Regions from separate parts of the Aeribacillus sp. FSL W8-0870 genome, predicted to be linked through region 4. Evidence: riboswitches for the same ligand, from Rfam matches in the RefSeq annotation. Region 4 holds a riboswitch; each other region holds the start of a gene.
What was found. A riboswitch is a leader RNA that binds a small molecule or an ion and turns the genes downstream of it on or off. The one in region 4 is predicted to bind thiamine pyrophosphate.
Positions count from the first base shown of each region.

Region 1: it holds a riboswitch for thiamine pyrophosphate, as region 4 does, so the genes downstream of both, thiC (phosphomethylpyrimidine synthase ThiC) here and NSU02_RS07665 (acetylornithine deacetylase) in region 4, are expected to answer to the same signal.
Region 2: it holds a riboswitch for thiamine pyrophosphate, as region 4 does, so the genes downstream of both, tenI (thiazole tautomerase TenI) here and NSU02_RS07665 (acetylornithine deacetylase) in region 4, are expected to answer to the same signal.
Region 3: it holds a riboswitch for thiamine pyrophosphate, as region 4 does, so the genes downstream of both, thiT (energy-coupled thiamine transporter ThiT) here and NSU02_RS07665 (acetylornithine deacetylase) in region 4, are expected to answer to the same signal.

Region 1 is NZ_CP150165.1:2,836,990-2,844,588, reverse strand. It holds gene NSU02_RS13850 (Na/Pi symporter) at 1-192, opposite strand, end outside; gene rpsU (30S ribosomal protein S21) at 535-708, shown strand; gene NSU02_RS13840 (GatB/YqeY domain-containing protein) at 728-1,174, shown strand; gene NSU02_RS13835 (hypothetical protein) at 1,653-2,207, opposite strand; gene NSU02_RS13830 (galactosyldiacylglycerol synthase) at 2,350-3,459, shown strand; gene thiC (phosphomethylpyrimidine synthase ThiC) at 3,507-5,249, opposite strand; TPP riboswitch at 5,385-5,500, opposite strand; gene NSU02_RS13820 (NfeD family protein) at 5,693-6,976, shown strand; gene floA (flotillin-like protein FloA) at 6,993-7,599, shown strand, end outside.
Region 2 is NZ_CP150165.1:1,235,848-1,243,446, forward strand. It holds gene NSU02_RS06005 (NAD kinase) at 1-48, shown strand, start outside; gene NSU02_RS06010 (RluA family pseudouridine synthase) at 64-963, shown strand; gene mgtE (magnesium transporter) at 1,068-2,432, shown strand; gene NSU02_RS06020 (monovalent cation:proton antiporter family protein) at 2,458-4,311, shown strand; TPP riboswitch at 4,366-4,474, shown strand; gene tenI (thiazole tautomerase TenI) at 4,614-5,228, shown strand; gene thiO (glycine oxidase ThiO) at 5,215-6,327, shown strand; gene thiS (sulfur carrier protein ThiS) at 6,335-6,538, shown strand; gene NSU02_RS06040 (thiazole synthase) at 6,545-7,312, shown strand; gene NSU02_RS06045 (ThiF family adenylyltransferase) at 7,309-7,599, shown strand, end outside.
Region 3 is NZ_CP150165.1:3,495,235-3,502,833, forward strand. It holds gene NSU02_RS16995 (DUF1992 domain-containing protein) at 1-255, opposite strand, end outside; gene NSU02_RS17000 (DUF2179 domain-containing protein) at 277-822, opposite strand; gene NSU02_RS17005 (DUF418 domain-containing protein) at 926-2,161, opposite strand; TPP riboswitch at 2,334-2,437, shown strand; gene thiT (energy-coupled thiamine transporter ThiT) at 2,507-3,067, shown strand; gene menC (o-succinylbenzoate synthase) at 3,109-4,218, opposite strand; gene NSU02_RS17020 (carbon-nitrogen hydrolase family protein) at 4,483-5,439, opposite strand; gene NSU02_RS17025 (PLP-dependent aminotransferase family protein) at 6,299-7,599, shown strand, end outside.
Region 4 is NZ_CP150165.1:1,586,979-1,594,577, forward strand. It holds gene NSU02_RS07640 (N-acetyldiaminopimelate deacetylase) at 1-408, shown strand, start outside; gene NSU02_RS07645 (mechanosensitive ion channel family protein) at 507-1,364, opposite strand; gene NSU02_RS07650 (peroxiredoxin) at 1,715-2,263, shown strand; gene NSU02_RS07655 (TlpA disulfide reductase family protein) at 2,356-2,811, shown strand; gene NSU02_RS07660 (DUF4149 domain-containing protein) at 3,041-3,709, shown strand; TPP riboswitch at 3,775-3,875, shown strand; gene NSU02_RS07665 (acetylornithine deacetylase) at 4,000-5,265, shown strand; gene tenA (thiaminase II) at 5,298-5,975, shown strand; gene tenA (thiaminase II) at 5,993-6,673, shown strand; gene NSU02_RS07680 (ECF transporter S component) at 6,689-7,264, shown strand; gene NSU02_RS07685 (ATP-binding cassette domain-containing protein) at 7,276-7,599, shown strand, end outside.

The sequences.
Region 1 (7,599 bases), 1.3 Mb from region 4:
AGAACTGCTATGAACAAGAGCTGTTGCAATCATGCCGGTTAGAAAGGATTTGATTGGGGCATTCGTGCAGTTGTACAGCCATTTCTCCAGCTGCCTATGGGACATTTGCTGAAATCCGTATTTCATCATTGCCATTCCGCAAAAAAATAAAAGGAAACAAGAAAAAAATAATAACAGCAATTGCATTCCCATGAAAACCACCTCATCAACAGTCTATGGACAAGGTGTCACAATAAGACCTTATGAACGAGTAATTTTTTTCAATCGAACTAGTTATATTTTTTCAGACAGCTGTTTAGCGGCTTTCAAACGATCTTGAATCATTTCCTTATATACATGATGAATTTGGAAATTCTTCCATACAAAAGCTGATATAAAACAGTCTTGTAAACCTGTCCGGTAAAAAAAAGTCATAAGGAATAGGAAAGATGTTTTGAACATTGACCAAATAAATCGATTATATTATACTAACTTAGTAAATGTTCTTTTTGATAAGGAACATGAACTGGCTTTGTTCGGAGGGAGGGAAAAAGGATGTCTAAAACGATCGTACGTAAAAACGAATCGCTTGAGGATGCTCTTCGCCGCTTCAGACGCCAAGTATCAAAAACTGGTACTTTGCAGGAATATAGAAAGCGCGAATTTTATGAGAAGCCTAGCGTAAGACGCAAGAAAAAATCTGAAGCTGCAAGAAAGCGTAAATATTAAAAGAGGGTGTATATTAATTATGGGTCTTCTTGAGCGTTTAAATCAAGATATGAAGCAAGCGATGAAAAATAAAGAGAAAGATCGCCTTTCAGTCATTCGCATGGTAAAAGCATCCTTGCAAAATGAAGCGATTAAACTCGGAAAAAGTGAGTTGACTGAAGAAGAGGAATTAACGGTACTTTCTCGAGAATTAAAGCAACGTAAAGACTCCCTCCAAGAATTTGAAAATGCAGGTCGTTCAGATTTAGTTGAAAAAGTGAAAGCTGAAATTGCAGTAATAACTGAATATATGCCTGAGCAATTATCTGAAGAGGAATTAATACAAATTATTAAAACAACAATTTCGGAAGTGAACGCAACGTCCAAATCCGATATGGGGAAAGTAATGGGAGCCGTTATGCCAAAAGTAAAAGGAAAAGCAGATGGCTCGCTTGTTAATAAATTGGTTCAGGATTTGCTTTCATAATTCGAGTAAAAAGCTTGCCGCTTTCTATGTGCGGCAAGCTTTTAAGTTTTTGCAGCGGATTCATCCTATGGACTGCGGCAGTCGATTAATGAATGTAGCTGCCTTGCAATTCATCAATAGTGGTTCAGTTGTTGATAGCAAGCTTGTCGGCGAAAGAATATAGCTGCTATGCAAATGTCCGCAAAAAATTGAGCAGAGGGCAACAATGAAGGAAAACATTCGGAAAGATCGCTGATCTCAATGAAGATTATCGGGAAAATACGGCGGCAATAAAGGAAAACCTATCGAAAAGAGCACACGTCTATCTAGCTGTGAGAACAGGGAAAAACGACAGCACTATTTGCTCTGAAAGGGAAAGGATTTATTTCGGAGTTAACCCAAATATTTTCATTGAAACCTCAACGGGATCAACATGACGGAGCGTATAAGCGGCGCCTGAGCTGTTCATACGCTCTTTTTTGATGAAGGGAAAACCGTTCTATCCATATAGTTTGAGCAGTTTTTCTTTTGACATCATTAAATATTTCGGCGGCCGCTTCAAGCTATCGAAACGATATTGAATGATGAAATACATAGGGGTAAATGTCAAAAGCTTATACCATTTATAAAATGGATTTTGAATGGAAAACGTTTCAAAGCCCAGCCGTTCAGAGCCTTTATTTAAAATAGTTATTCCAATAATCCCTTTCACATTGTGAAATTGTGAATGATTCCGCAAGTATTGAACGATATTTGGCAGCCCTTTTTCTGTTTTAGAGTAAATGTATCTTCCTTTTTGAATTTCGCTCTTAAAATGATTCAGTTCCTTCATTAAATAGACGTTATGAAGATGTATTTTTAACAGAAGATCATTTTTTTTAATTTTTGTACCGTCTGAAAGAATTATTTCCCTTCCTTTATATTTTGTCAATCGAACCCGGAAAATGTCACGATTATTCTCCTTGTCCCTCACATACTCAAGCCGCGAACAAAGGTAATAAATGGGATCCAATAGGCACCAAAACTTAAAAAAACAATATCTCAACCTTCCCATTTGCAACACCTTTCACTTTTTTTCTTACAGTTTATTTTTTAGCATACGAATTGTTTTTATTTATAAAAAATTTTTTTCGAATAGCCATGAGAAATTAAGAAAAAACTTTTAAAGAACTCCATCAATAACAATGGTGAGCGATATGAAAAAAATTTTATATCTTCCTTTTTTGACCATACCTTCAGGCCATCATCAAACAGCTGATGCCCTAATGGAAGGGTTGTTACGGCTTGATCCTGACATTCATTGCGAAAAAATGGACCTTTTGTCATCGAAATTTGGAAAAATAGAAAGGCTGATATCTTCCTTTTATTTGCAATGGATTGGCCGTTTTCCTAAATCATACAGCCATATGTACCACAGGTCAGTGCTTGCGGAACAAAAGAGCGGCAAAAGGTTTTTCCATTATGAGGCACTTTTTCTCCGCCATTTAAAAAAGATCATTGATGAATTGAATCCGAAAATGATTGTTTGTACCCATGCTCTTCCTTCCTACTTGCTTGCCAGGCTGAAAGCCTCTTCTCAAATCAACATCCCTGTTATCAATGTATACACAGATTTTTTTATTCATCATCTTTGGGGAAAAAGAGAAATTGACTATCATTTTGTCGGTCACTCATATATGAAAGATTATTTGCTCGAAAAAGGTATAAAAAAAGAACAGATTTTTGTTACAGGGATTCCTATTCACCCAAATTTTACAAAAAGGAAAGATGAACATGTACATAGCATGCGTTTTTATCGAGGATTAATTTCGGGAGGAAGTTCAGGCGTCGGTTCAATAGAGAAGATAACGGAAAAAATCAGCCGCGATGATGATATCCATTATATGGTGTTATGCGGAAAAAACAGAAAGCTTTATGATCGATTAATAAAACAAAACCATCCACGAATTACTCCTTTACCTTACATCTCTTCAAGAGAACAAATGAACGATCTGTACAATCGCGTCGATTTTATCATGACAAAGCCCGGTGGTGTGACAATCAGCGAATGTTTATACAAAAAAATTCCTATATTTGTATACCACACTCTTCCAGGACAGGAAGAAATAAATTTGGAGAAATTAACAAAATTCGGGATGGTGTTTGATTTTCGAAATTGGCAAGAGGAAACAAATATTTCGGACTCCATTATTCGAGCGCTGCAATCTAAGCAGCTATCAAAATTTTTATCGAAAGTGGATGAATATCATAAAAGTTTAGCTCCGATTGAACCAGCGGGATTGATCAAACGTTTAATGAATGAATAGCTCCTGGAAGCCATTAAAGCTTCTAGGAGCATTAGTTTGAAAATTATTTATCGATAAAGGGATGACCCGCCCTCTATAAATTCTTTTGCTTTTTGCCTCAAACCTTCCTGAACGAAATCAGAATCACTTGAACCGGCCATTTTTCTTAAATTGTGGGAAATTTTCATCGAGCAAAATTTTGGACCGCACATAGAACAAAAATGGGCAATTTTCGCTCCTTCTGCCGGCAAAGTTTCGTCATGATATTCGCGTGCCCGTTCAGGATCGAGAGAAAGATTAAATTGGTCGTTCCAGCGAAATTCAAAACGGGCTTTTGATAAAGCATCATCCCTTATTTGGGCGCCTGGATGCCCTTTTGCCAAATCTGCGGCATGGGCTGCAATTTTATAAGCAACAACACCTTGGCGCACATCCTCTTTATTGGGAAGGCCTAAATGCTCTTTCGGAGTTACATAACATAGCATGGCCGTTCCGTACCAGCCGATCATGGCTGCTCCAATGGCTGACGTAATATGATCATAGCCGGGAGCAATATCGGTCGTTAATGGACCGAGGGTATAAAAAGGAGCCCCTTTGCAAATTTCATTTTCTAAATCAACATTTTCTTTAATTTTATGCATCGGAATGTGCCCAGGGCCTTCGATCATGACTTGGACATCATGTTTCCAGGCTATTTCCGTCAATTCACCGAGCGTTTTCAATTCGGCAAATTGCGCTTCATCATTGGCATCTCGAATAGATCCGGGACGCAAGCCGTCACCTAATGAAACGGCAATATCATATGTTTTTAAAATTTCGCAAATCTCTTCAAAATGAGTGTATAAAAAGTTTTCTTGATGATGCGCCATACACCACTGCGCCATGATCGAACCGCCGCGGGATACGATTCCGGTCGTCCGTTTGACGGTCAAAGGGATATAGCGAAGCAGCACGCCGGCATGTATAGTAAAATAATCGACCCCTTGTTCTGCTTGCTCAATTAATGTATCACGGTAAATTTCCCATGTTAACTCTTCAGCAACGCCATTTACTTTTTCGAGCGCTTGGTAAATCGGGACGGTTCCAACCGGCACGGGCGAGTTGCGGATGATAAATTCTCTTGTTGCATGAATATTTTTTCCTGTTGACAGGTCCATAATTGTGTCAGCGCCCCAGCGGATGGCCCAAAGCATCTTCTCAACTTCTTCTTCGATTGACGATGTTACAGCTGAATTGCCAATGTTGGCATTAATTTTTACATGAAAGTTCCGGCCGATGATCATCGGTTCACTTTCCGGGTGATTAATGTTGGACGGAATAATGGCCCTGCCGGCAGCGACTTCTTGACGAACGAATTCAGGATTTATGTTTTCACGAATCGCCACAAACTCCATCTCTGGGGTGATGATCCCCTTTTTTGCATAGTGCATTTGTGTAACGACAGCACCTTTTTTTGCTTTGAAAGGCTTTCGATGAAAAGGTGTGGCAATATTGTGATCTTCCCAATTGCGAAATCCATTATCTTCAGGCTTTACCTGGCGCCCGTCATATTCTACAACATCATGACGGTCTAAAATCCACTGTTTGCGTACAGCCGGCAAACCTTTATGAATATCTGCCTGAAAATCAGGATCTGTATAGGGACCGCTCGTGTCATAAACCTTTACAGGTTCATTTTCAAACGTTCCCGCTTCCGTTTTCGTGGGAGTTAATTGAATTTCCCTCATCGGAACCCGAATATCGGGTCTTGACCCAGTCACATAAATTTTTTTGCTTGCTGGAAACTGCATGTTTTCGAAATAATGTTTCATTTTTCTCCTCCTCCATTTTTTTATCTGAAGATGTGCATAGAAAAATAGGAGGGGAGATGGGATGTGAAAAATAAAAACGGGTTCGCTTTAGCACGAACCCGATCAATTCAATATAGAAAAAGAAGGCAATACAAATACTCCCGCTACCTACTTCCCTACGCTGGCATCATCCAGATCAGGTTCAAAGGGTTGAAGAACTTCAGGCGCGTTCTTCTCTCAGTCCAGCTAATTGGACACCCCTAGTAGATGGTTATATATTTTTTTTAATAGTAACATAATATGAAAAATAATGAAAATATTTTTTCGTTTCATGATGTTTGTAGAATTGTTGATTTTTGAAACTTTCTGCGCAATTGTCCGTAATAATATTAGGCAAAAAATAAGGGGGGAGAGGCCTGAAATCAAACAATAAGTTTTTCGCTATTTGCGCTCTGCTGCTCATCTTGTCGATTATTTGTGCGTCTTTTGATGCCAAATCAGCTGAAGGGAAAACCGTTTATTTTATTCCGATTGAAAATACAATTGAAAAAGGATTGGTGCATTTTATTAAACGATCCATTCAGGAGGCGGAAAAAGAGAAGGCGGATGTCATTGTTTTTGAATTGAACACTCCTGGCGGTGCTTTAGAGGCAGCGATAGAAATAGGCAAAATGATTATGGATACAGATATCAAAACAATCGCTTATGTAAATAAACATGCGATTTCTGCAGGGGCTTATATAGCATTAAGGGCTGATCAAATATATTACCATCCTGGCGGTACCATTGGGTCAGCGGCTGTCATTGACTCCAATGGCAATGCTGCAGAAGTAAAAGTGCAATCGTTTTGGAAAGCAGAGATGAGAAATGCTGTTGAGGTTCATGGCAGAGACCCTATGTTCGCTGAGGCGATGGTAGACAGCAGCTTGGATATGCCCGAATATGGTGCAGAAAAAGGAGAATTACTAACATTAACAGCAAAACAAGCGATGGAAGTCGGGTATGGTGAAGGCATCGCCAAAAGCCGGGCAGAGCTTTTGAAATCGATCGGAATGGAAGGTGCAAAAGTCCAGGAGACTGAGGAGACGTTTGCTGAAAAAATAGCCCGTTTTGTAACAAACATGTATACCATTCCGATATTATTAACGATTAGCGGTTTAGGGTTTGTGTTAGAATTGTACACTCCTGGGTTTGGCATTCCTGGTTTTATTGGACTATTGGCACTGTTTTTGTTTTTCTTCGGTCATTTTATTGCAGGGCTTGCGGGATTGGAAACGGTTGTTTTGTTCGTGCTTGGGGTTCTGCTTATAATTGCAGAGTTGTTTGTTCCAGGAGGAATTATTGGAGCAATCGGTTTTCTTTCAGTCCTTTTAAGTTTATTTTTAGCAGCTGATCATATAGGACATATGGCGGTTTCTCTTTTTATTGCCGGTTCCATTTCGATATTCACAATATTCATCATGTCAAAGGTGATTGGTAAGCGTATGAAATGGTTTAAAAAAATTATTTTAAATGATTCAATCAGCACGGAGAAAGGTTATGTATCCAATCAAAATCGTACAGATTTAATTGGGAAAACGGGTGTAACTGTGACTGCTTTACGACCGGCAGGAACAGTAATGACCGATGGAGAGGAAAGATTGGATGTTGTGACAGAAGGAACGTATATTGAGAAAGGAAAAAAAGTGAAAATTGTTAAAGTAGAAGGCTCACGAATTGTTGTAAGAGCTATTAATGAAAATGAATAGGAGGTAGGTATATCACATGGACGTAACATTTTTTCTTTTACTAGGTCTTATCGTATTAGGTCTTATTTTGCTTGGCATCTTGTTCTCTTTTGTGCCGATTATGCTCTGGATTTCAGCTCTGGCAGCTGGCGTTCGCATCAGTATTTTGACTCTTATTGGAATGAGGCTGCGCAGAGTCATTCCAAGTCGAGTGATCAATCCGTTAATTAAAGCGCATAAAGCAGGCCTTGATGTCACAACGAATCAATTGGAAAGCCATTATTTGGCAGGAGGGAATGTTGATCGAGTTGTCAACGCATTAATTGCAGCTGAAAGAGCTAATATTGAATTGAGCTTTGAACGTTGTGCTGCGATTGATTTAGCGGGAAGAGACGTGCTTGAGGCCGTTCAAATGAGCGTAAATCCGAAAGTAATCGAAACCCCGTTTATTGCAGGGGTTGCCATGGACGGAATTGAAGTGAAAGCAAAAGCCCGCATCACGGTGCGAGCCAATATTGACCGGCTTGTTGGTGGTGCCGGGGAAGAAACGATTATCGCACGTGTAGGTGAAGGAATTGTCAGCACCATTGGTTCTTCTGATGATCATAAAAAAGTGCTGGAAAACCCTGATATGATTTCGCAAA
Region 2 (7,599 bases), 350 kb from region 4:
TTCCCATTTTGGAAGCGGGTCCGGGACTCGTTTATTGGCGACAGATAAAGGAAAGAGAAAAACATGGGGACATTTCAGCTTCATTGGGACATCAAAAAAGAACATCATGGCTGGCTGCTTAGAGAATTTTTGCGGGAGCATCATATTTCTAAATCCGCTTTAACAGATATTAAATTTAACGGTGGAAAAATTGTCGTTAACGGGAACGAAAAAAATGTCCGATACGTCTTACAAGAAGGCGATCAAGTAACCGTCCATTTTCCGGAAGAAAAGAGAAGCCAGTCGCTCATTCCAGAGAACATACCATTGAACATTGTTTATGAAGACGATTATTGCCTTATTGTAAATAAACCGGCGTTTTTGTCCACCATTCCGTCTAGAGAGCATCCGTCAGGAAGTCTTGCGAACGGGCTTTTACACTATTATGATCAACAGCGGCAAAATCTTACGGTGCATATCGTCAATCGGCTTGACCGGGATACATCCGGGCTGCTTCTTGTAGCCAAACATCGCTACAGCCATTTTCTTTTTTCAAAGGAACAGCAAAAAGGAGCGGTAAAACGGACATACATCGCAATTGTCCATGGAAGGATCAGCGAAGACGAAGGCATCATCGATGCGCCAATTGCAAGAAAGGACGATAGCATCATCGAGAGAACTGTCAGGGAGGATGGGAAAAAAGCTATTACGCATTTTCGGGTCATAAGCCGCTTTTCTGACAAAACGGTTGTTGAGGTAAAGCCTGTAACTGGTAGAACTCATCAAATTCGTCTACATATGTCCTATATAGGTCATCCGCTTTTAGGAGATTCGCTTTATGGTGGACAAAAAGAAGAAATTGACCGTCATGCCCTCCACAGTCAGTCGCTGTCCTTCTATCATCCCGTTTTGCATAAAAATTTGACGTATACTTGCAAGCTTCCTCCTGATATGGAAAAAATAATTAAGCATGCGCGCCTGTAAGTGCATGCTTTTGTTATGAAAAAATGTACGACAAAATCAGATAGATTTGTTAATATAGTAAAACACAAAACTTTTCGATATTTTTCCGGAAAGGAGGAGATTTTATGCAGCCTAAAACAGATGCACCGGAATACAGACAGTTGATGATTGACAAGCTGAGAGAGAACAATGTAGAGGAATTCCGTTCGCTGTTTTTTGAGCTACATCCATATGATCAGGCAAAATTTTTTCTAAAACTTGACCAGCCGGATAGAATGCTTTTATATCAAATTCTATCTCCGGAAGAAATGGCGAATGTTTTTGAAAATATAAGGGATGATAAAAACCGCTACAAATCGCTGCTTGAGGAAATGCATCCGGCATTTGCCGCCAAAATGATGGAATACATGTACGCTGATGATGCGGCAGATGTATTAAGTGAGCTGACAAAAGAGAAAATTTCCAGCTATTTAACCATCATGGACGCTCAAGCTGCCAAAAGCATAAGCGAGCTTCTTGATTATGAACAATTTACCGCAGGAAGTATTATGACAACCGAGTTCGTTGCCATTAATGCCAATTATACGGTGCGGTCAACGATGGACTTGCTGCGGAAAGAAGCTCCTGATGCGGAAACAATATATTATTTATATGTGATTGACGAAGAGAAACATCTTGTTGGCGTCCTATCGTTAAGAGATTTAATTGTTCATGAAGACGATACTTTGATTGCTGACATTATGAAAAAGAAAGTCTACTCGGTATCTGTGGCGGATGATCAGGAAGAAGTAGCAAGAAAGATGAAGGACTACAATTTTTTGGCTCTTCCGGTTGTTGATTTTCAACATCGTCTTGTTGGAATTATAACTGTTGATGATATTATTGATGTGCTGGACGAAGAGGCTTCTGACGATTATTCGAAACTGGCCGCTGTCTCGGATGTAGATTCATATGATCCGAATGCTGTTTCTGCTGCCAAAAAAAGATTGCCATGGCTTATTATTCTCCTATTTTTAGGAATGTTCACCGCCGGCCTAATCGGCCAGTTTGAAGAAACGTTGAACAAAGTGGCAACTTTAGCGCTCTTTATACCATTAATTGCAGGGATGGCTGGAAATACAGGAACACAAGCTCTCGCTGTTGCAGTAAGAAGAATTGCAACAGGCGAAGGCACTTCCGAACGAGTGTGGAAAATTATTCTCAAAGAAGCTGGAACCGGCTTGATAACCGGAACAGTATGCGGAATCGTTGTTGCACTGACAATTTTTATTTGGAAACAGAAATTTTTCTTAGGACTGCTAGTGGGTCTTTCCATATTGTCAACGCTGACTGTTGCGACAATTGCCGGGGCGTTTGTTCCTCTTGTCATGCACAGGCTTCGCATTGACCCGGCTGTGGCCTCCGGTCCATTTATTACAACGATTAATGATATAATCAGCATTTTGATTTATTTTGGCATGGCGACATTATTTATGAACTATTTGCTCTAACAAAATTAGCTAAAGGAGGATCAATATGGAATCACATGCAGTAACCTCTCTTGTCATCGTGCTGGTCGGCGCTTTTTTAACCCCGATTTTGCTGCATCGGTTCAAACTGACATTCATTCCTGTCGTCGTTGCGGAAATTATTGTCGGATTAATCATCGGGAAAACGGGATTTAATTTAGTGCAGGAAGATGTATGGCTGGCAACTCTCTCAACGCTGGGATTTATATTTCTCATGTTTTTAAGCGGGCTTGAGATTGATTTCACCATTTTCTCCAAAGGGAAGAAAAAAGAAGAAAAGCTGCCCAACGGAAAAAAAGCTCCTCATACTTTTTTGGTTGCGTCAATTGTTTTTCTTGGCATTTTCGTTGTTTCATTACTTTTATCGTATTTGTTAATGTGGATGGGATTTATCCGCAATGCCTTTTTCATGACGTTAGTGATTTCAACGATTTCTATAGGAGTAGTAGTGCCGACGTTGAAAGACGAGCAAATTATGAAAACAAACATCGGCCAAATTATTTTGCTGGTGGCTGTCATAGCCGACCTTGTCACCATGATTTTGCTGGCGGTTTTTGTCTCCTTAAACAGCGAAGGAGAAAGCAATACATGGCTTCTGCTTCTTTTGTTTGCAGCAGGCGTACTGCTTTACTTCATTGGCAAAAGGTTTAAAAGTCGATCCTTTATTAAATCGATGTCAAAAGGAACGGTTCAAATTGGAACAAGGGCGGTTTTTACGTTAATAATAGTGCTTGTCAGTTTATCGGAAACGCTTGGGGCAGAAAATATTTTAGGCGCCTTCCTTGCGGGAGTTTTAGTCTCGCTTTTATCGCCTAATTCAGACTTGGTGCAAAAGCTAGATTCGTTTGGTTACGGTTTTTTAATCCCGATCTTTTTTGTCATGGTAGGGGTGGAATTGGATTTATGGGAATTGATCAAAGATCCGAATCTTCTTTTGTTAATTCCTTTGTTATTTCTCGCCCTCTTGATCTCAAAGTTTATTCCCGTTTTTGTGCTGAGAAAATGGTATGATACGAATACAACGATTGCGGCGGCGTTTTTGTTGACTGCTACTTTATCATTAGTTATTGCGGCAGCTGAAATTGGACAGCGAATCGAATTGATTGATAAGCAAATGGCTGACGCATTAATAGTAGTTGCCGTGTTAACAAGCATTATCACGCCGATAGGATTTAAAAAATTATTCCCCAAAAAAATGGCGGTGCAGCCAAAAAAGAAAATTGCTTTTATTGGTGCAAATCAAATGACCCTTCCAGTCACAAGAGAATTGGATAAAAATTTGTATGAAGCAACCGTATATCATACACAGCAAGACAAAATTGAAAACGGGACTGCTCAATCGGTGTTTAAAATTGAAGAATTGAAAGACTATTCGATAGAATCATTGAATGAACACCATATAATGGAAGCTGATATAGTAGTAGTGGCTACTGGGGATGAAGAAAGAAATGCGGAAATTGCGACATATGCAAAAGAATGCGGCGTAGAACAGGTCATCGCCTCCATTTCTTCCCCGGAGTTGGATCAAACATTAAAAGAAAAGGGGATCAGCGTATTTTCCGTCATGCTGTCAACAAAAACGCTGCTCAGGGCTTTGATTGAATCGCCTGGTGTTATGCGGATCTTAACAAACCAAGACAACTCTCTTTATCAAATTAATATGAATAACCGAAAATATGATGGAATGAAGCTTCGATACTTTCCGTTTACGGGAGATTGTATCTTTGTCCGGATTTTTCGCGGTGAAGATTCCATTGTACCTCACGGCGATACCGAATTGAAAAAAGGGGACCGCTTGATTGTAACGGGTTCCCGCAAATATGTAAATGAGTTAAAAGATGAGCTGGAATTTAGCAAATAATATTTGCAAACAAAACAAATTGTGATAGCATGAAATTAGTATGAAAATTTAATAAGCATCCACTAGGGGAGCCTTTGGAAAGGCTGAGATTAAAGTGTTGACTTTAAGACCCTTTGAACCTGATCTGGATGATGCCAGCGTAGGGAAGTGGGAATTTGAAACATGTGTCTGATATTCCATTACCACTTTCCAGCAAGGAAGGTGGTTTTTTATTGTTTCCAGTCTCACCCTTGGACAGCTGCTTTCCAGTTTTGAACCTTGAAAGACGAGTGTGGGCGTCTTTCTCATGAAAGGAATGTACAATGTTGGAACTTCATGCCGTAACAGACGGAACAAAACCGGTCAACGAGCTAATACGCATAATTTTGTCCATATCAGATCATGTTGATTACGTTCATATACGAGAAAAAAATAAAAGACCATGTGAGATCATTCATCTCGTAGAACAGCTTTTGGCAAAAGGGATAAGGAGAGAACAGCTTGTTATCAACGATCGGCTCGATGTTGCGCTCCTAACAGGCGTTCAAAATGTTCATCTTCCGGGAACCGGCCTGCCGATAAAAAAAGTGAAAAGCGCTTTTCCGCAAATAAAAGCCGGTGTCAGCGTCCATTCATTAGATGAAGCGGTAAAAGCAGAAGAAGACGGAGCAGATTATTGTTTTTTCGGAAACGTTTTTGAAACGAACAGTAAAAAAGGACTTCCGGCAAAGGGAACAGATTTGCTTGGAAAAATCGTTGGACACGTCAATATTCCCATTATCGCCATTGGCGGGATCACGCCTGATAATATGCAAAAGGTTTTAGAAAAAAAAGCAAGCGGTATTGCCGTTATGTCCTATATCTTTTCTTCGAAAGATCCAGAGAGCGCTGCCAAACTTTTCAGGAAAGGGGAAGCTTTTTCAAATGAACGTTTTTGATGTTGGAATCATCGGGGGAGGGGTCATCGGCCAAGGGATCGCCTATGAGCTATCAAAAGCAGGGCTGAAGACCGCCGTGTTTGAAAGCGGCGAAATCGGAGGTAAAGCGACATCCGCTGCAGCAGGAATGCTGGGTGCCCATTCTGAAAATGAAAAAAGAGACATATTTTTTGAGCTATGCTTAGAGAGCCGAAATTTATATCCGAGCCTTGCAAAAGAATTATTGGAGCAATCCGGTGTGGATATTGAGCTTGTTCAGGAAGGCATGTATCGGCTTGCATTTACTGAGGAAGAAGGCCGATCCCTGCAATCGCTTGCAGATGAGGATGAGCTAGAATGGCATTCAAGGGAAAACGTACTGGCAAATGAGCCACATGTTTCTGAAGACATTGCCGGAGCTCTTTGGCTTAAGCATGACGGCCAAGTGAAAGGTTCATCTGTTTGCCACGCATATGCGAAAGGCGCTAGAAAATATGGTGCATCTATTTTTGAACAATGTCCTGTTTTCGACGTGATTAAAGAGGGAAAAGCATACAAGCTTGTCACTTCCCAAGGAGTTTTTATATGTGGAAAAGTCGTCGTTTCAAGCGGAGTTTGGAGTGGCTTTTTCTTTGAAAAGCTGGGGCTGAAAAATCCAATGAAGCCTGTTAAAGGAGAATGCTTAGCCATAAAACCGAAAAAACTGGTGATCAACAAAACAGTGTTTTACGAGCACTGTTATATCGTACCGAAAAAAGACGGCACCGTTATTATTGGAGCAACTTCTTATGAAAACGACTGGGATACGAACCCGACAGTCAAAGGAGTATCCGAATTAATGATAAAGGTTCAGAAAATTATGCCAGAAATCGGGTCTGAACCAGTCGTTAGTGCTTGGTCGTCGCTCAGGCCGCAAACAGCTGACGGCTGGCCGTATTTTGCAGAGCACCCGGAGCATGAGGGAATCTTTTTTGCGACCGGCCATTATCGAAACGGCATTCTTCTAGCGCCGATTACAAGCTTAATCGTAAAAGACATGATTTTGAAAACGAATCAATATGAGCGTTATGTTCATACCTTCTCTTTAAACCGATTGCTTTCTGATGCGAAAGGGAGGTGATTAAACAGTGAAACTTCGCATCAACGGCCAGCAGATGGAAGTGGAGAATAGTGTTCGGAACATAGAAGATTTGCTGAACTTTTTTCAATTACAGGAAAGAATTGTTGTCGTTGAACGAAATGGTGAAATTGTTTCAAAAGAACAATACAGTATCCAGACATTAAATGATGGTGATCAAATTGAAATTGTCCATTTTGTTGGAGGGGGATGATGATTCATGTTAAAAATAGGTGATAAAACATTTCAGTCGAGATTAATGTTAGGAACTGGAAAATATCCGTCTTTTGAGACACAAAAAGAAGCGGTGGAAGCCTCAGGTGCTGAAATTTTGACATTTGCCGTCAGAAGAATGAATATTTACGAGCCTTCACAGCCAAATTTTTTGGAGATGTTGGATTTATCGAAATATACGCTTCTGCCGAACACGGCCGGGGCAAAAACTGCGGAGGAAGCAGTCAGAATCGCTAAACTTGCTAAAGCATCAGGATTATGTGATATGATTAAGGTGGAAGTAATTGGAGATGATAAAACGCTTCTCCCTGATCCGATTGAAACATTGAAGGCATCAGAGATGTTATTGGAAGAAGGTTTTATTGTTCTTCCATACACTTCAGACGATGTTGTTCTGGCGAAGAAGCTTGAAGAATTAGGGGTTCATGCCATCATGCCGGGAGCATCTCCGATCGGATCAGGCCAAGGAATTGTCAATCCTCTCAATTTATCATTTATTATTGAGCAAGCTAATATTCCAGTCATTGTTGATGCCGGAATCGGTTCGCCGGCAGATTGCGCACTCGCCATGGAGATGGGAGCAGATGGAATCTTATTAAATACAGCTGTTTCCGGTGCAAAAGATCCTGTGAAAATGGCGAAGGCAATGAAGCTGGCGATTGAAGCAGGCAGACTTGGATATGAAGCAGGACGCATTCCGAAAAAACGGTATGCACAAGCAAGCAGTCCAACGGAAGGAATGTTAACGACATAATGGAACGATATTCTCGCCAAATCTTGTTTTCTCCTATTGGAGAAGAGGGACAAAAAAAATTGCTGAAAAGCCATGTGCTCATTGTTGGAGCTGGAGCACTCGGCTGCGCAAGCGCTGAAATGTTAGCCCGTGCTGGAATCGGTAAAATAACCATCATTGACCGTGATTATGTCGATTGGAGCAATCTCGGACGTCAACAGCTGTATACGGAAGAGGATGCGAAACAAAAGCTGCCAAAAGCGGTTGCTGCCAAAAAACATTTGCAGGAAATCAATTCGAACATTTCG
Region 3 (7,599 bases), 1.9 Mb from region 4:
TAATTTTTTCCTTTCGGCTTCATCTTCACAGCATTTTAGTAAATCTTGAATAGTTAATAGTTCCTTTTTCAAGTCATTTTCTTGATCGACCATTCCGGCGTTTCTCAAAAGACGATAAGCCATTCGGAGTTCTTCCGGAATATCAGACAAATCGTCATGCGGGAGAGGCTTCCCCATCCCGGGAAGTTCTTTAAACTCTCCCTCTTCATATGCCTTTTTGATCCGATCCTCAGCAATTTTTGCAAATATATCCACGCTTCATCCTCCCTTCGACCGTTATGTTCGTTCTTTTTCTAAACGCTTTACCCGCTTTTTCATCGCTTTTGTTAAATATCCGCCTTTAAAAGAACGAATTTCATATGAGCTTAAAAACGCTTTTGGTTCTATTTCATTGACAAGGTTTAAAAATTCTTCCTCCCGAGACCGTTTGGCAACAACTTCCAAACGATACCTAATCGAATTCATTCCTTCTCCTTGAAAGACCGTAACCCCAAAACCAGCCTCCCTCAATTTTTTGACTAATCCGGAATTTTTATCCATTAAATTCACATTGTATGTTACATATCCAAAAGCCAGCTTTTTCTCCAGTTCACCGCCCAACAACAGCCCTGCACCAAAACCGATAATATATGCACTAATATTGTAAATATTAGATAAATCTTGAAAAACTATTCCTAAAGCGACAATATAAATCGCTGCTTCTAGCAAACCTATACCAGCAGCAGCCTTTGTTTGATTTTTCACTAACAAAATAGTTCGGATCGTCAATACTGGTACATACAATAATTGCAGCAAAAAAATAAAAATTGCTTGTAGAAACATGTTGCCTAGACACTCCTTTGTTCCATCATACTATAAATTATTTTCGAAAAGAAAGGGCTATCATAAACTCAAAATCTGAGATTTGAAACTACATTTTTACAATTCATCTTGATCTGTTATTATGCTTCAAAACTTCCTTTTTCATGCGAATAGGCTGGCGCTTGAAATACATCGCTGTTCTCCATACCCACTCCAACGGCCCTAATTGAAAATATTTAAACCAAATATGGCTGATGATAAGCTGCACGGCAAAAATTGCGAGTGCAAGCCAAAAACCGGCGAAGGGGTATACTTTACCGTACAATCCCAATCCGTAATGATAAAAAATATATGTACAAATAACAGATTGCATGATGTAATTTGTCAATGACATGCGTCCAACAGGCGCAATCTTCTTAACAATTTGCCGACAGATTGGGTGAAAATATAAAAATATGAGAGAGGTCACATAAAACAACATGAGAAATGGTGCACCGAACACCATGTAAAAACTATTTTCAGCGCTGACCGCAAAAATATTTAACGGAAGCCCAATGATAAGCCCGAAAAACCAGATGGCTGTTAATAACCTTCGATGCTTCTCCGGTTCTTGAAAAAGCTTTTGTTTCGCAAATATCATGCCAACTAAAAACATGCTGATATATGGGAGCATGTTTATTATATAGACAAGCGGTTGAAAAGGCCACATGCCAGACATAGACATGTAAAAAAGCCGATCATGAATACGCTGATGGAAAATATCAGTAAAACTTCCGTTTTGATATGAATGGATTGCGTTTCTTGCCTCCTCTTCCAGTAAGGCAGCCTGCTCTCTTTTTTGGACTAAAGCATCCTCACCATTGGATACAGCCGTCATCAAACCAATAAGGAGCAAATATAAACTAAATAAACATACAGTCCATACCAAAAGAGTTTTCCAGGAACACTTCCGGAAAAAAAGGAGAAGAAACCCCAGCACAGCATAATCCATTAAAATGTCTCCATCCCAGATGAAAAATGAATGAATTAGTCCAAATACAAAAAGCACCACCAGTCTGCGTATATATATAGAAACAAAGTTCCTGCCGTTTCCTAAAGCCCGTTCCTCCATGATGATGATTCCAAATCCGAACAATAATGAGAACATTGTAATAAACTTCATTTGCACAAATATTTCCAAAATATTTCTCGTTAGAAAATCCCATGTTCTCCATGTTTCAGTAAAAAAATTTTCGCTGCCTATTTGGTATAAATATACATCTGGATAGCTGAAATGCGCCATATTCACAAGTAAAATTCCAAATATCGCAGCCCCCCGCACCACATCCACTACTTCATAACGCTCACGATTAAGATTCAAATCAAAACCCCCATTCTGAAAAAAGTTCTTATTATAAACGCCCTTTTTTCATTATTTTTTGTCCAAAGGCTGCATTTCAGCTTTATCGTGTTTAAATTTATTTGAATATAGCGAAAAAAGAATGACAATTTTCTTATAGTCTATTATGATAGACATAAGATTCGAATATCAACAGATCCACAAGGGGAGCTATATGCTGAGAGTGGACGGATATTTCGTCCAGACCCTTTGAACCTGTTAGTTAATGCTAGCGTAGGGATGTGGAAGTATACTGATCCATGATACAGCCTTTTTCCCCCTTATGGATATTTGTTGATAGCAAATAATATACAGGGGGTTTTATTTTTGGAAAAAAATCGCTTATTACTATTAATAGAAGCAGCAATCTTTGCAGCATTGGCAGTTATACTTGATCTTCTCCCTTCCATTCAATTATCATCAGCCATTTCTATATCCATTGCCATGGTGCCTGTACTCATATTATCGTTTCGATCCGGTGCAAAGATTGGCTTCATTTCCGGCTTTTTATGGGGATTATTACAAATTGTATTAGGTGATGCATACATCCTGATGCCTGTTCAAGGCTTCATCGACTATTTTCTAGCTTTTTCCTTTATCGGTTTAGCCGGTCTTTTCAGCAAAACTATCCAAAATAAGCTGAAAGATGGAAAGAAAAGCTCTGCTCTTGTTTTCATCATCTTTGGCGTCTTCATCGGAGCTTTTGCACGTTATTTTTGGCATTTTATCAGCGGTGTCTTTTTCTTCGGAGAATATGCACCAGAAGGAATGTCAGCGGTCGTTTATTCTTTGATCGTAAACGGCATTACGATGATAGGAGCGTTTGTATTATGCGCTGTCGTTACTGTTATTCTCATTATGGCAGCGCCAAGATTGGTTGTAAAATAAACAAAATCATCCTCTGCAAAACATGCAGAGGATAATTTTGTTTATAGGGTAAATACTTTCGTTTCAACAGTGTATTTTTTTAATTTTTCACGGCTTACATGAAAACCGATCCCCGGGTTATCAGGCAAGGCAATTTTTCCATTATAAACCGATATTTCCGGTTCAATAATATCTTCTTCCCAATACTTAGATGAACTGGATATATCTCCTGGCAGTGTGAATTGTTCAAGTGTCGCTAAGGCTATATTATGGGCCCGTCCAATCCCTGATTCAAGCATCCCTCCGCACCAAACTGGAACATTTTGCTCTTTGCAAAAATCATGGATTTTTTTTGCTTCTGTCAAACCGCCAACACGGCCGATTTTTATATTCATAATTTTGCAGCTTCGAAGTTCAACAGCCTTTCGAGCATCTTCGAAGGAACAAATACTTTCATCTAAACAGATCGGTGTGTCCAATTCTTTTTGAAGTTTGCTATGATCCACAATATCATCGTGCGCAAGAGGCTGCTCAATCATCATTAATTGAAACTCATCCAATTGTTTTAGATGATTTATATCTTTTAATGTATAGGCACTGTTCGCATCAGCCATTAAATCCAAGTTCGGAAAATGCTTCCGTATTTCCTTAACTACTTCAATATCCCAACCTGGTTTAATCTTTATTTTTACTCTCTTGTATCCTTCCTCCTGATATTGTTCAATAAGACTGATTAAATCTTTTATTGTTGGCTGAATACCGATGCTCACCCCAGCTTCAACTTCTTTTTTCATTCCCCCGAGAGCTTGTGAAAGAGGTATATTTTGCTGTTTTGCATATAGATCCCACACGGCACCTTCCAAAGCCGCTTTTGCCATATAATTTCTGCGAATAAAACGAAACGATTCAGCCAACTCACGAGGATGATGAAACGTCGTCTTTGATAAAATCGGAATGAGGAAATCTTCGATCATGTGCACAGTTGTTTTCAAGGTTTCTTCTGTATACCATGGAATGGAAAAAGCAACCCCTTCTCCAAAACCGGCTGCACCATCATCATCCTTTACTTCTACGATCAACAATTCGCGATCGTGAATGTCTCCATAGCTAGTAGAAAATGGGGCTTTCAAACGCATCTGTAATATATGCAAAACAATTTTCTTAATTTTTATCAATTAAGAGCATCTCCTTTTTTAAACAAGCTCTCAGCTAAGTTCGACAAAATCATTGCCATTCGCCAGAGGGCTCGATATTTCCCGGAAAATATTTCTTAAAATAGCGAATCCACTCGAACGTTTGTTTTACACTAATTATAAAATAAACGCTTTCTTAATGTAAAGGAGCAAGGGATTTCTTTATTTCCCTTATTGTTTATTGAACTGCAAAATCTCAAATAAATAATGAGATCAATCGTAGAAACGAGTCTCATCATGAGATTAATTTTTCCACTCAATAGTTGTCTTCTTCTCTTTGTTGACTAGCAATTTAAAAACATCAGGTCTTGCATAATGCCCAACAGGATCAAAATCAAACTGGCTATAGGCGATTTGTTTCATATCCAGTTCTGCAATGATGATGTCTTCCTTGCCAAATACGGGCTCTGCCACATATTCGCCCAACGGTCCAACAATCGCGCTACCACCTCTGCTCATTATTTCAGGTGAAGAAGCAAGTTCATCATAACAAGCCAAATCTTTCGGATACATATCTTTTGTCACATATTGATTGGCAGACAAAACAAAGCATCTCCCCTCCAAAGCAATGTGGCGGATTGTTGACTGCCAAGTTTCCCTTGCATCAGCCGTTGGGGCAATATAAATTTGAATTCCTTGTGCATACATCGCAGCCCTTGCTAACGGCATATAATTTTCCCAGCAGATTAGCGCCCCTATTCTTCCATAAGGGGTGTCAAACACTGGTAATGTGCTTCCATCCCCTTCCCCCCAAACAATCCGTTCTGCTGCAGTCGGTTTTAATTTGCGGTGTTTTCCTAACAACTGTCCGTCAGAATCGAAAAATAAAACAGAACAGTAAAGTGTCCCGCCGCTAAATTCATTATCCCTTTCTGTAACGCCTATCACAAGGTAGACACCTGCTTTTCGAGCCGCTTCGCCCAGTTGTTCCGTCGTTTCGTCCGGAACAGCTACAGAATTGCTCCAGTATCTATACCAATCCTTCCTCCCTTCAGCCGAACGGCTCCCAATCGTTGTACCGAAAGATAAGCCTCTAGGATAAGCGGGAATAAAAGCTTCAGGAAATACAACAATCTTTGCTCCTTTTTCAGCAGCTTGATGTATGAGGCTAACCGCCTTTTTTGTCGTGGCGTCTCGGTCCATAATAACAGATGAGGCTTGTATAACAGCAACTTTAACCTTTTGTGCTCTGTTCGACATATTCTTCCCCTCCACCAAATTGAAAAATCTAAAGCCATCTTAAATGCCGAAGCTCATGAACCTTCAAAGTCAATAACCTTCGGAAGTTGCCCCCCTATTCATCTTCCATAAAAAAATCTGCACAGGAAGGAAAACACTTTGAATAATCCTCTTTTTTAGCATAGAAGGGCCGGCCCATATATTAGAGTTCAAAATAATTGGATTATGTTTTTCCATGAGAGCTTTTCATGTGATATCTCATCTGAAGTAATTTAATGGTAATTTCTTAGCATGCTCCTTTGTACAATACAGCTGTGGCTGAGTGTCGAACTAACTATCAACACTTAATTCTATAGAAGCATTAAGCGTAAAATATGAGAAACGGTTTGAATTGGAGTATATTATTCATAATAAAAATGTTCAAAAATTTTTGGACCATCCAATCAAAGATTTTGTCAATCATCCAATTTCAATACTGCAACAGCCATTTATCCAAGACGAACCATAAAGTGAAATAAATTTGCCGAAAATCGCACATCTATTTTAAGGGTTTTCAACTTCAAGTAAAGAAAAAATCGGGCAGGACAGCTTTAAGCATTGCGTCCATGTTACAAAAGATAATGATTTTTCAGCAGCGTTCAAATCATGTGCTAAAAACTCCAAGTTAAAATAAAAGTGGATGGGTAAAATGTTACTGAATTGGATGGGCATTATTCTTTCATCTAGCGTTATAATTAATGTTTGAACAGGTTCAAATTTTGATGAATATAACAACATTTTCGATTATGTTCAATAGGAACATTCTATAGATAAATAACAAAGAACCTGATTAACTTGCCATATTGCAGGAAGTGCCAAGCAGATCAAAAGGGTGAAGCATATGGACTGGAAACCGGATCGAAATGCAAAAAAGCCTATATATAAACAGCTGGCTGAATATATTGAAAATGGAATTGCGGATGGCACATTTCCCCCTGATAAACCGCTGCCTTCTGAACGGTTTTTGGCCAATAAGCTGCAAATAAACAGAAGCACAGTTGTGGCTGCATATGACGAATTAGAATCAAACGGACTTATCGAGAGAAAGAGAGGAAGCGGAACAACAATCAGCAAAGATATATGGGGCATGACAAAGAAGCGTGTACCAAGCTGGAATCGGTATATTGAGGCAGGATCGTTCTTGCCGAATTTGCCTGTGACCCAGAGAATACGCAAAGAGATGGAAGAGCATAAACTAATCAATTTAGCTAGCGGTGAATTGTCGGAAGATCTTTTTCCAATCGACTCCTTGCGAGAAATCATTTCGACACGGTCATTTATCGGAAGCCTGGGATATGATCATCCTCAAGGGAATGAGATATTAAGAAAAACTATCACAAAGCATGTGAAACAATATCGGAGAATTGAGACAAATCCGTCTTCCATTCTCATCACATCAGGAGCGCAGCAAGCTTTATATTTAATCGTCCAATGCTTATTAAAGCCGGGTGATGCGATAGCATTAGAAGAACCTTCGTATTATTACAGTCTCCCGGTCTTTAAATCAACCGGAATAAGACCTTTCTATTTACCAGTTGACAAAGACGGTATAAACCCGGATGATTTGCTTCAATTGCATAAAAAACATCGAATCAGGATGATCTTTTTAAATCCTGCTTTCCAAAATCCATCAGGTGCTTTCCTTCATAAAAACCGACGGAAAAAAATATTGGAAATATCGTCTGAGTATGGAATACCGATTGTTGAAGACGATCCTTACAGTTTAACGTCCTTTAATAGGGAAGAAACCTACCCGCTAAAATCGATGGATGAGCATGGAAATGTCTTATATATCAGCTCATTGTCGAAAATTGTTGCTTCTGGTTTGCGAATTGGTTGGATTATTGGACCAAAGCCTGTGATTGAAAGATTGTCTGATGCCAAACAGCAAGTGGATTTCGGTCATGCCAGCTTTACTCAATGGATTGCCAATGATTTTCTGGAATCTGACGACTTCGATGCCCATATCAACTGCTTAGTCAAACGGCTCGAAAACAGAAGGGATCAAATTGTCAAAAGCCTTCGATTCTACTTAAAAGACGATGTTGATTTTTATATCCCGCAAGGAGGCATTCATTTATGGTGCAAAATAAAGAAAGACTTTAATGAGATCCAGCTGCTAGAAGAGTCGATCAAGCGCGG
Region 4 (7,599 bases):
GATCACGCCAGATTGGAAGGAACGATTCGCACATTTTCTGTCGAATCGATGGAAAAAGTGAAAAAGCGGATTGAAGACATGGTCAAAGGTATAGAAATCGGCTACCAATGCAAAGCAGAAATTGACTGGGGTTCGATGTATTATCAAGTGTGGAATGATGAAGCGTTATCAAAAGAATTTATGGAGTTTGTCCAGAATGAAACAGAAATTCAACTCCACGTATGCAAAGAAGCGATGACTGGGGAAGATTTCGGCTATATGCTGGCGAAAATTCCAGGATTTATGTTTTGGCTTGGAGTTGATTCTCCTTACGGCCTTCATCATGCGAAGCTTTCACCAAATGAACAAGCAATCTTTAAAGCGGTCGATCTTATTTGTCAATATTTTGAATGGAAAGGTAATAAATAGAAGATTCATAGCCTCCTGCATAAAGCAGGAGCAAAAAAATTAGCAATACGTTCTATACAAACACGAAGTCATAATTAAAAAGGAAAGGGGATGAGATATCATCCTCTTTCCTTTTGATGCTCGTTCTTATGAATCATCACTTGATGAGGGAACGGAATTTCGATGCCGTTTTCATCAAGCACTTCTTTTAGCCATTTCCGGAGTTTTCTTTCAACAGCCCACTGCTCCATGTTTTTCGTTTTGGCGATGATGCGGATAATCACATCAGACGAGCCGAAATTTTGCACGCCTAAAACGTCCGGACCTTCCACAACTTCTTCAGTTTCTTTTGCAAATTGGTCGCAAGCTTCTTGAAGAATGGACATGACCCGATTTAAGTCTTCATTATACGATATGCTGATATCAACGAGGGCTTGCATATTTCCTCTAGAATGATTGGAAAGGCCGACAATCTGCCTGTTTGGAACATAATGCAATGTGCCGTCAAAGCCTCGGATTTGCGTCGTTCGTAAACCGACAGCTTCCACAATGCCTGAATAATTGCCTGTAGTGACATAATCTCCAACATCAAGTTGTTTTTCTAGGAGAAGGAAAAATCCTGTCACAACATCGCTGACGAGCCCTTGAGCTCCAAAGCCGATCGCAAGACCAACAACCCCAGCCCCGGCTAAAAGCGCTGTGACATTGTAGCCAAACACTTGAAAAACGGTAACAATAAAAATGAAAAACAGGGCATAATGAAAGAAATTCAAAACTAATGTTTGCAGCGTTTTAGCCCGCGTGGTGGAAATTTCCTTCCGATTCTCAAGCCCCTCAAACATTTTGTGAATAATTTTATTGCCGATTGATTTGACGATAATATATGCAATGTAAATTCCAATAAGCTTGGCCAAAACTTCTCCTGATTTTAAAGCCAGATCAGCCCAATCAATAGATTCAAAAAAGTTCAAAACCATTTCCCCTTTCTTTTCAAGCCAATCATTTGGTTATTTGACGGGATCGTGTTAAACTGAATGTACAGTTGAAAGTTTAGCATAGAAAAAGGAATTTTCAATGATTGTTACATTTTTTTAATGATAGCGGCGAAAATTGGAAATAGTATTATTGTTCTCTTCACCGCAATGAAAATGTAAAACAGATTATTTAAATTAATTATTATTTAAAATTGACTAAAATTTTGTTGTTATATATAATAGTAATCGGAGGAAGGATATTGAGAAAATACTCAATTCATTCTCATTTGTTTTTGAAGGAAACGATCAAAAAGTTTCCTTTAAAATAAAATTTTAAAATGGAGGGTTACATAATGGCAGAGCGTTTGGTTGGTAAACAAGCTCCACGTTTTGAAATGGATGCCGTTTTGCCAAACAAAGAGTTTGGTAAAGTAAGCTTGGAAGAAATCATGAAACAAGGAAAATGGACAGTTCTTTTCTTTTATCCAATGGACTTCACTTTCGTTTGTCCAACTGAAATCACAGCTATTTCTGACCGTTATGAAGAATTTGAAGATCTTGATGCAGAAGTGATTGGTGTATCAACTGACACAATTCACACACACTTAGCTTGGATTAAAACTCCTCGCGAAGAGAACGGTTTAGGCGATATTAAATATCCGCTTGCAGCAGATACAAATCATCAAGTATCAAGAGACTACGGCGTTTTAATCGAAGAAGAAGGAGTTGCTCTTCGCGGATTGTTCATCATCAATCCAGAAGGCGAACTTCAATATCAAACAGTATTCCATAACAACATTGGCCGCGATGTTGATGAAACATTGCGTGTACTTCAAGCGCTTCAAACTGGCGGACTTTGCCCAGCAAACTGGAAGCCTGGTCAAGAAACGCTTAAAGTATAATGAAGCTTTTCATTCAAAGGGCCTAGCAGTACGTTAGGCCTTTTTTCAAACGATTATTTTTTTGATATTCATTCTTCAAGGAGGAAACGCAAATGAAATTACGTGAGCCAATGCCTGAATTAGTCGGAGCAACAACTTGGCTGAATGGCGAAGTAACGAAAGAGCAATTAATCGGTGAAAAACCAACATTAATCCATTTTTGGTCAATCAGCTGCCATTTGTGTAAAGAAGCAATGCCGAAAGTAAATGAGTTCCGCGATCAATATAAAGATAAACTGAACGTAGTAGCTGTTCATATGCCTCGCTCCGAAAAGGATTTAGATATTGATGATATTAAAAAAGTAGCGGAAGAACACGGGATTACGCAACCGATCTTTGTTGACAACGAACATAAATTAACCGATGCTTTTGAAAATCAATATGTACCTGCATATTATGTTTTTGACAAAAACGGCATTCTTCGCCACTTCCAAGCAGGAGGAAGCGGAATGAAAATGCTGGAAAAACGTGTTAATCGGGTGTTAGCGGAAACAGAAAACGCTGAATGATTCAACCATCTGCAAAACATTGCAGGTGGTTTTTCATTTTAGAAATACCTTTCCGGCTTTGAAAGGACTTGTTTTTATTGCTTCGAAGCTTTCAAAAGATAAGCATCTCCATTTACCATTCATCCGGCATCCTTTTTCCAGCTCTCAATCCTAAAGAAATGATTCACATTCCAAATCACAACATGCTATAATAAATGATGCTAGTTTGAACAAAAAGGAGCATAGGTGGATGGCAAAACAATCACAAATTTTTTCCATTATGAATCTATTAAAGGTGCTTTTGGCTGTCATCGTTATCCTTTTCCTATTTTATTTGCTTGCGTTTAACGACGTCGTCGTGCGTTTTATATCTCTGCTATTAAATGGATGTTTAGTTGTTCTCGCCTTCCTTGTCTATCGGAAAATAGACTATATGATAAAGATGAAAGAAGATCGAAAAGAGCCTATTCAAACCGAAAAGCTGCCTGATGAAACAGAAATGGCGCGAAAAGAACAGCAATTAAATAAACTTGAGCTTGATAAAACGCAATTGTTGGAGGAGCTATTAACAAAAGCCGGTATCGAAGAGGAAGAAAAACAAAAGTACCGAGCCAAAATTAGAGAAAAAGAGGATGAAGCTTCAAAGCTTCAACAAGAGCTGGCATTCATGAAAGGCCGGATTGCCAACTTGATTTTAAAAAGAGATCCTGAGATCGAGCGGATTGTCCTGCTGCTTGATGCAGATTTTATATTAAATCATTCGTTAGTGGAAATTAATCAAAGGTTTCAGGAAATTAGCGGCAGTTTTTCTGAACAATCCATCGAGCATTTGAAAAAGGCTAATTATATTGATCAACATTTGCAATTTACTCGAATTGGTTATCGTGAATTATTAAAGACAGCAAAAAGGATCAATTAACCGTTAGCTTGTATTTTTCTATATTTTATGATTTAATGAAATTAAATGAAAATTTCATAATATTAACATACCACTAGGGGAGCCGAAAGGCTGAGAAAGGCGTGTGCCTTGACCCTTTGAACCTGATCTAGATCATACTAGCGTAGGGAAGTGGTGCAGTAATATCGAAACCTGTCTATGGGTTTTGTATATACTTGCCCGTTCCCTTATATTGGGAACGGGCTTTTTGCATTACATGGCTGGTTGGCAAACCATTTTTCAAAACAAAATGTTAAGAAAGGGGAGACAACGTGTTACAAACGCTATTTCAGCAAATTGATGAAAGGGAAGAAGAACTTCTGAATCTTCTAAAAACACTCGTATCGTTTGAAACGCCGAGCCCTCCGGCAAGAAATGCAAAAGAGGCTCAAAAGTATGTCGCCTCATATTTGGAAGACATCGGCTTTTCCATTGATCAATGGGATTTATATGAACAAGATCCAGTCGTAGTAGGAACGAAAAAAGGAAAAGATCCAGAAAATTACCACAGTTTAATTATTAACGGGCATATTGATGTCGCTTCAATCGAAGAGGGAGAAGAATGGCTAACGCCTCCTTTTGAGGCAACGGTTAAAGGGGATTACATATACGGACGCGGTGTAGCGGATATGAAAGGGGGAATGGCTGCCAGTCTGTTTGCATTAAAGCTGCTGCAAGAAAACGGCATTGAGCCGGGAGGGGATATCATTTTTCAGTCCGTCGTCGGAGAAGAAGTAGGCGAAGCAGGAACAAAATCGTGCTGCGACCGGGGATATCGAGCTGATTTTGCCATCGTTGTCGATTCAAGTAACTGTGAAATACAAGGGCAAGGCGGGGTGATCACGGGCTGGATTACGATTGAAAGCCCCGAGACATTTCACGATGGCACGAGAAGACAAATGATTCATGCCGGCGGGAAGCTTTTTGGGGCAAGCGCGATTGAAAAAATGATGAAAATTATTGAAGGACTGCGAGAGCTTGAACAGCATTGGGCAGTGATGAAAACGAGCAAAGGCTTTCCGCCTGGTTCTGCCACAATTAATCCTGCAGTGATTGAAGGTGGAAGGCACGCCGCTTTTGTGGCCGATAAATGTTCCCTTTGGATTACCGTTCACTATTACCCGGAAGAGCATTATGTAGAGGTGATCCGGGAAATTGAAGAACATATCCATCATGTTGCAATGGCTGATCCATGGCTTCGGAAATATCCTCCGAAATTTAAATGGGGCGGCACATCGATGATTGAAGATCGAGGAGAAATTTTCCCAGCTTTTTCATATGACGAACATTCACTCGGAGTGAAAACATTACAAAAAGCACATAAACTGGCATTTAATGAGGAAGCAAAGCTGACGATGTCCCCTACTGTGACAGACGGCGGCTGGCTGAGTGAAGCGGGAATTCCCGTCGTTTTATATGGACCGGGCACGCTTGAAGATGCACATTCGGTGAATGAAAAGCTGTCCATCCCCCAATTAAAAACATTTACAAAATCGCTGATCGCGTTTTTATTTGATTGGTATCAGAAAAAACGATGACAATTACAAAAGCTGCGAAAGGGGTAATTCAAATGTTTACAGACCGATTGTATAAAACTGCAAAACCGATTTGGGAAGCGAGTTACCATCATCCGTTTGTTCAAGGAATCGGCAATGGGACGCTGGATATCGACAAATTTCGCTTTTTTATGGAGCAGGATTATCTTTATTTAATCGAATACTGCCGCCTGTTTGCCCTTGGAAGCTTAAAGGCTCACAATCTTCAAACAATGACAGTTTTTGCTGATCTTCTACATTCGACGTTAAAAGTGGAAATGGATTTGCATCGTCAATACGCTGAAAGAATAGGAATAGAGAAGGAAAAATTAGAACAAGTTCAGCCTGCTGCTACAACCGTTGCATATACAAGCTACATGTTAAATGTGTCGCAGCGAGGATCATTGGCAGAACTGGTTGCCGCAGTCCTTCCATGTACATGGAGCTATTATGAAATCGGCACACGCTTACATGAGATTCCTGGTGCCAGTGAACATGAGTTTTACGGCGAGTGGGTAAAAATGTACGCATCAACAGAATTCGGTGAATTGGCAAAATGGCTGAAAGATTTAATGAATGAGCTTGCAGAAGGAAAACGGGAAGAAGAATTGAAATGGCTGGAGGATATTTTTGTTACAACGAGCAAATACGAATATATGTTTTGGGAAATGTCTGAACGAAAAGAAATGTGGCCAATCGAAATCAATTCTTAATATAGGAGAGAATGAACATGAAATTTACTGAAAAAATTCGAACAAAAGCAGATCCGATATGGCAGGCCAGCTTCGATCATCCATTTGTAAAAGGTATTGCTGATGGGAGTTTGCCGCTTGAATGTTTTCGTTATTACGTTTTACAAGATTCGTATTATTTAAGCCATTTTGCAAAAGTGCAATCGTATGGAGCGGCAAAAGCAAACGATTTATATACGACATCGCGAATGGCTCAGCATGCACAAGGAACATTTGAAGCGGAATTATCTCTTCATGAAACATTTGCCAAACAGCTGGGAATCACAGAGGAGGAGAAGGCGAATTTTAAGCCGGCCCCAACGGCGTACGCCTATACTTCCCATTTATATCGCGCGGCGATCAACGGTCACTTAGGCGATATTATTGCTGCAATACTTCCGTGCTATTGGCTATATTACGAAATTGGCGAAAAATTAAAAGATGCGAAGCCAAAAGAACCGATTTATCAACAATGGATTGCGGCTTATGGGGGCGATTGGTTTAAGCAGCTTGTCGAAGAACAAATTGACAGGCTGGATGAAATCGCACAACAAACGATAGAAGCCGATCTAAAAAGAATGGAAGAGCATTTTATCATCAGCAGTCAATATGAATTAGCGTTTTGGGAAATGGCTTACCGTTTAGAAAAATGGGAAGTGGAACCAAAAATCAGTCAATAAAGGAGTTTGATCATAATGAAAGGATTAAAACTGACAGACATTCTAGTAACAATTGTTATTTCGATCGTTTTTGGAATTGTTTATAAACTATGGGGACCGCTTTACTATGCGGTCAAGCCGATCGGGCTGCATGTCGACCAGCTCATATACGGTATGTGGTTTATTGCTGCGACGGTCGCCTTTCTTATTATTCGCAAGCCTGGAGTAGCGCTGATAGCGGAAACAGCAGCGGCATCTGCAGAATTTATAACCGGCTCTGAATTCGGCATAGAGGTTCTTCTTTACGGAATCGTCCAAGGACTATTTGCAGAGATCATTTTTGCGATTTTTCGATATAAAAAGTTTAATATCGGTGTTGTCATGTTGGCTGCAGCCGCTTCAGCAGCTGGTTCGCTAATTATGGATCTTTATAAAGGCTATATAGATGACTTAGTATTTTGGAACTTGCTATTATTCATTGGAGCTCGATTGATTGGCTCAATCATTATTGCCGGCGCGTTTGCCTATTATCTAGTGAAATCTTTGGAAGCAACAGGAGTGACTAATTTAGTAAGACCTGCGTCGCATGAAGATTATGACGCACTGAACTAGAGGTGGCAAACATGGATCTAGTATGCGAAGTGAAAAATTTACGATTAAAATATCCTGGAGAGGAATCCTTGCTTTTTAAGGATGTATCCTCTTCTTTCTATAAGGGAGAAAAAGTCTTGCTTCTTGGTCCTTCCGGCTGTGGGAAATCGACGTTTTTGCAGGTGCTAAGCGGTTTAATTCCAAAATCTATTGAAGTTCCGATGAAAGCAGAAAAAATCTTGACTCCGTCATCTTGGGGATATGTGTTTCAAGATCCTGACACGCAATTTTGCATGCCGTATGTAGATGAAGAAATGGCTTTTGTTATGGAAAATTTGCAAGTGAAAAGAGAACAA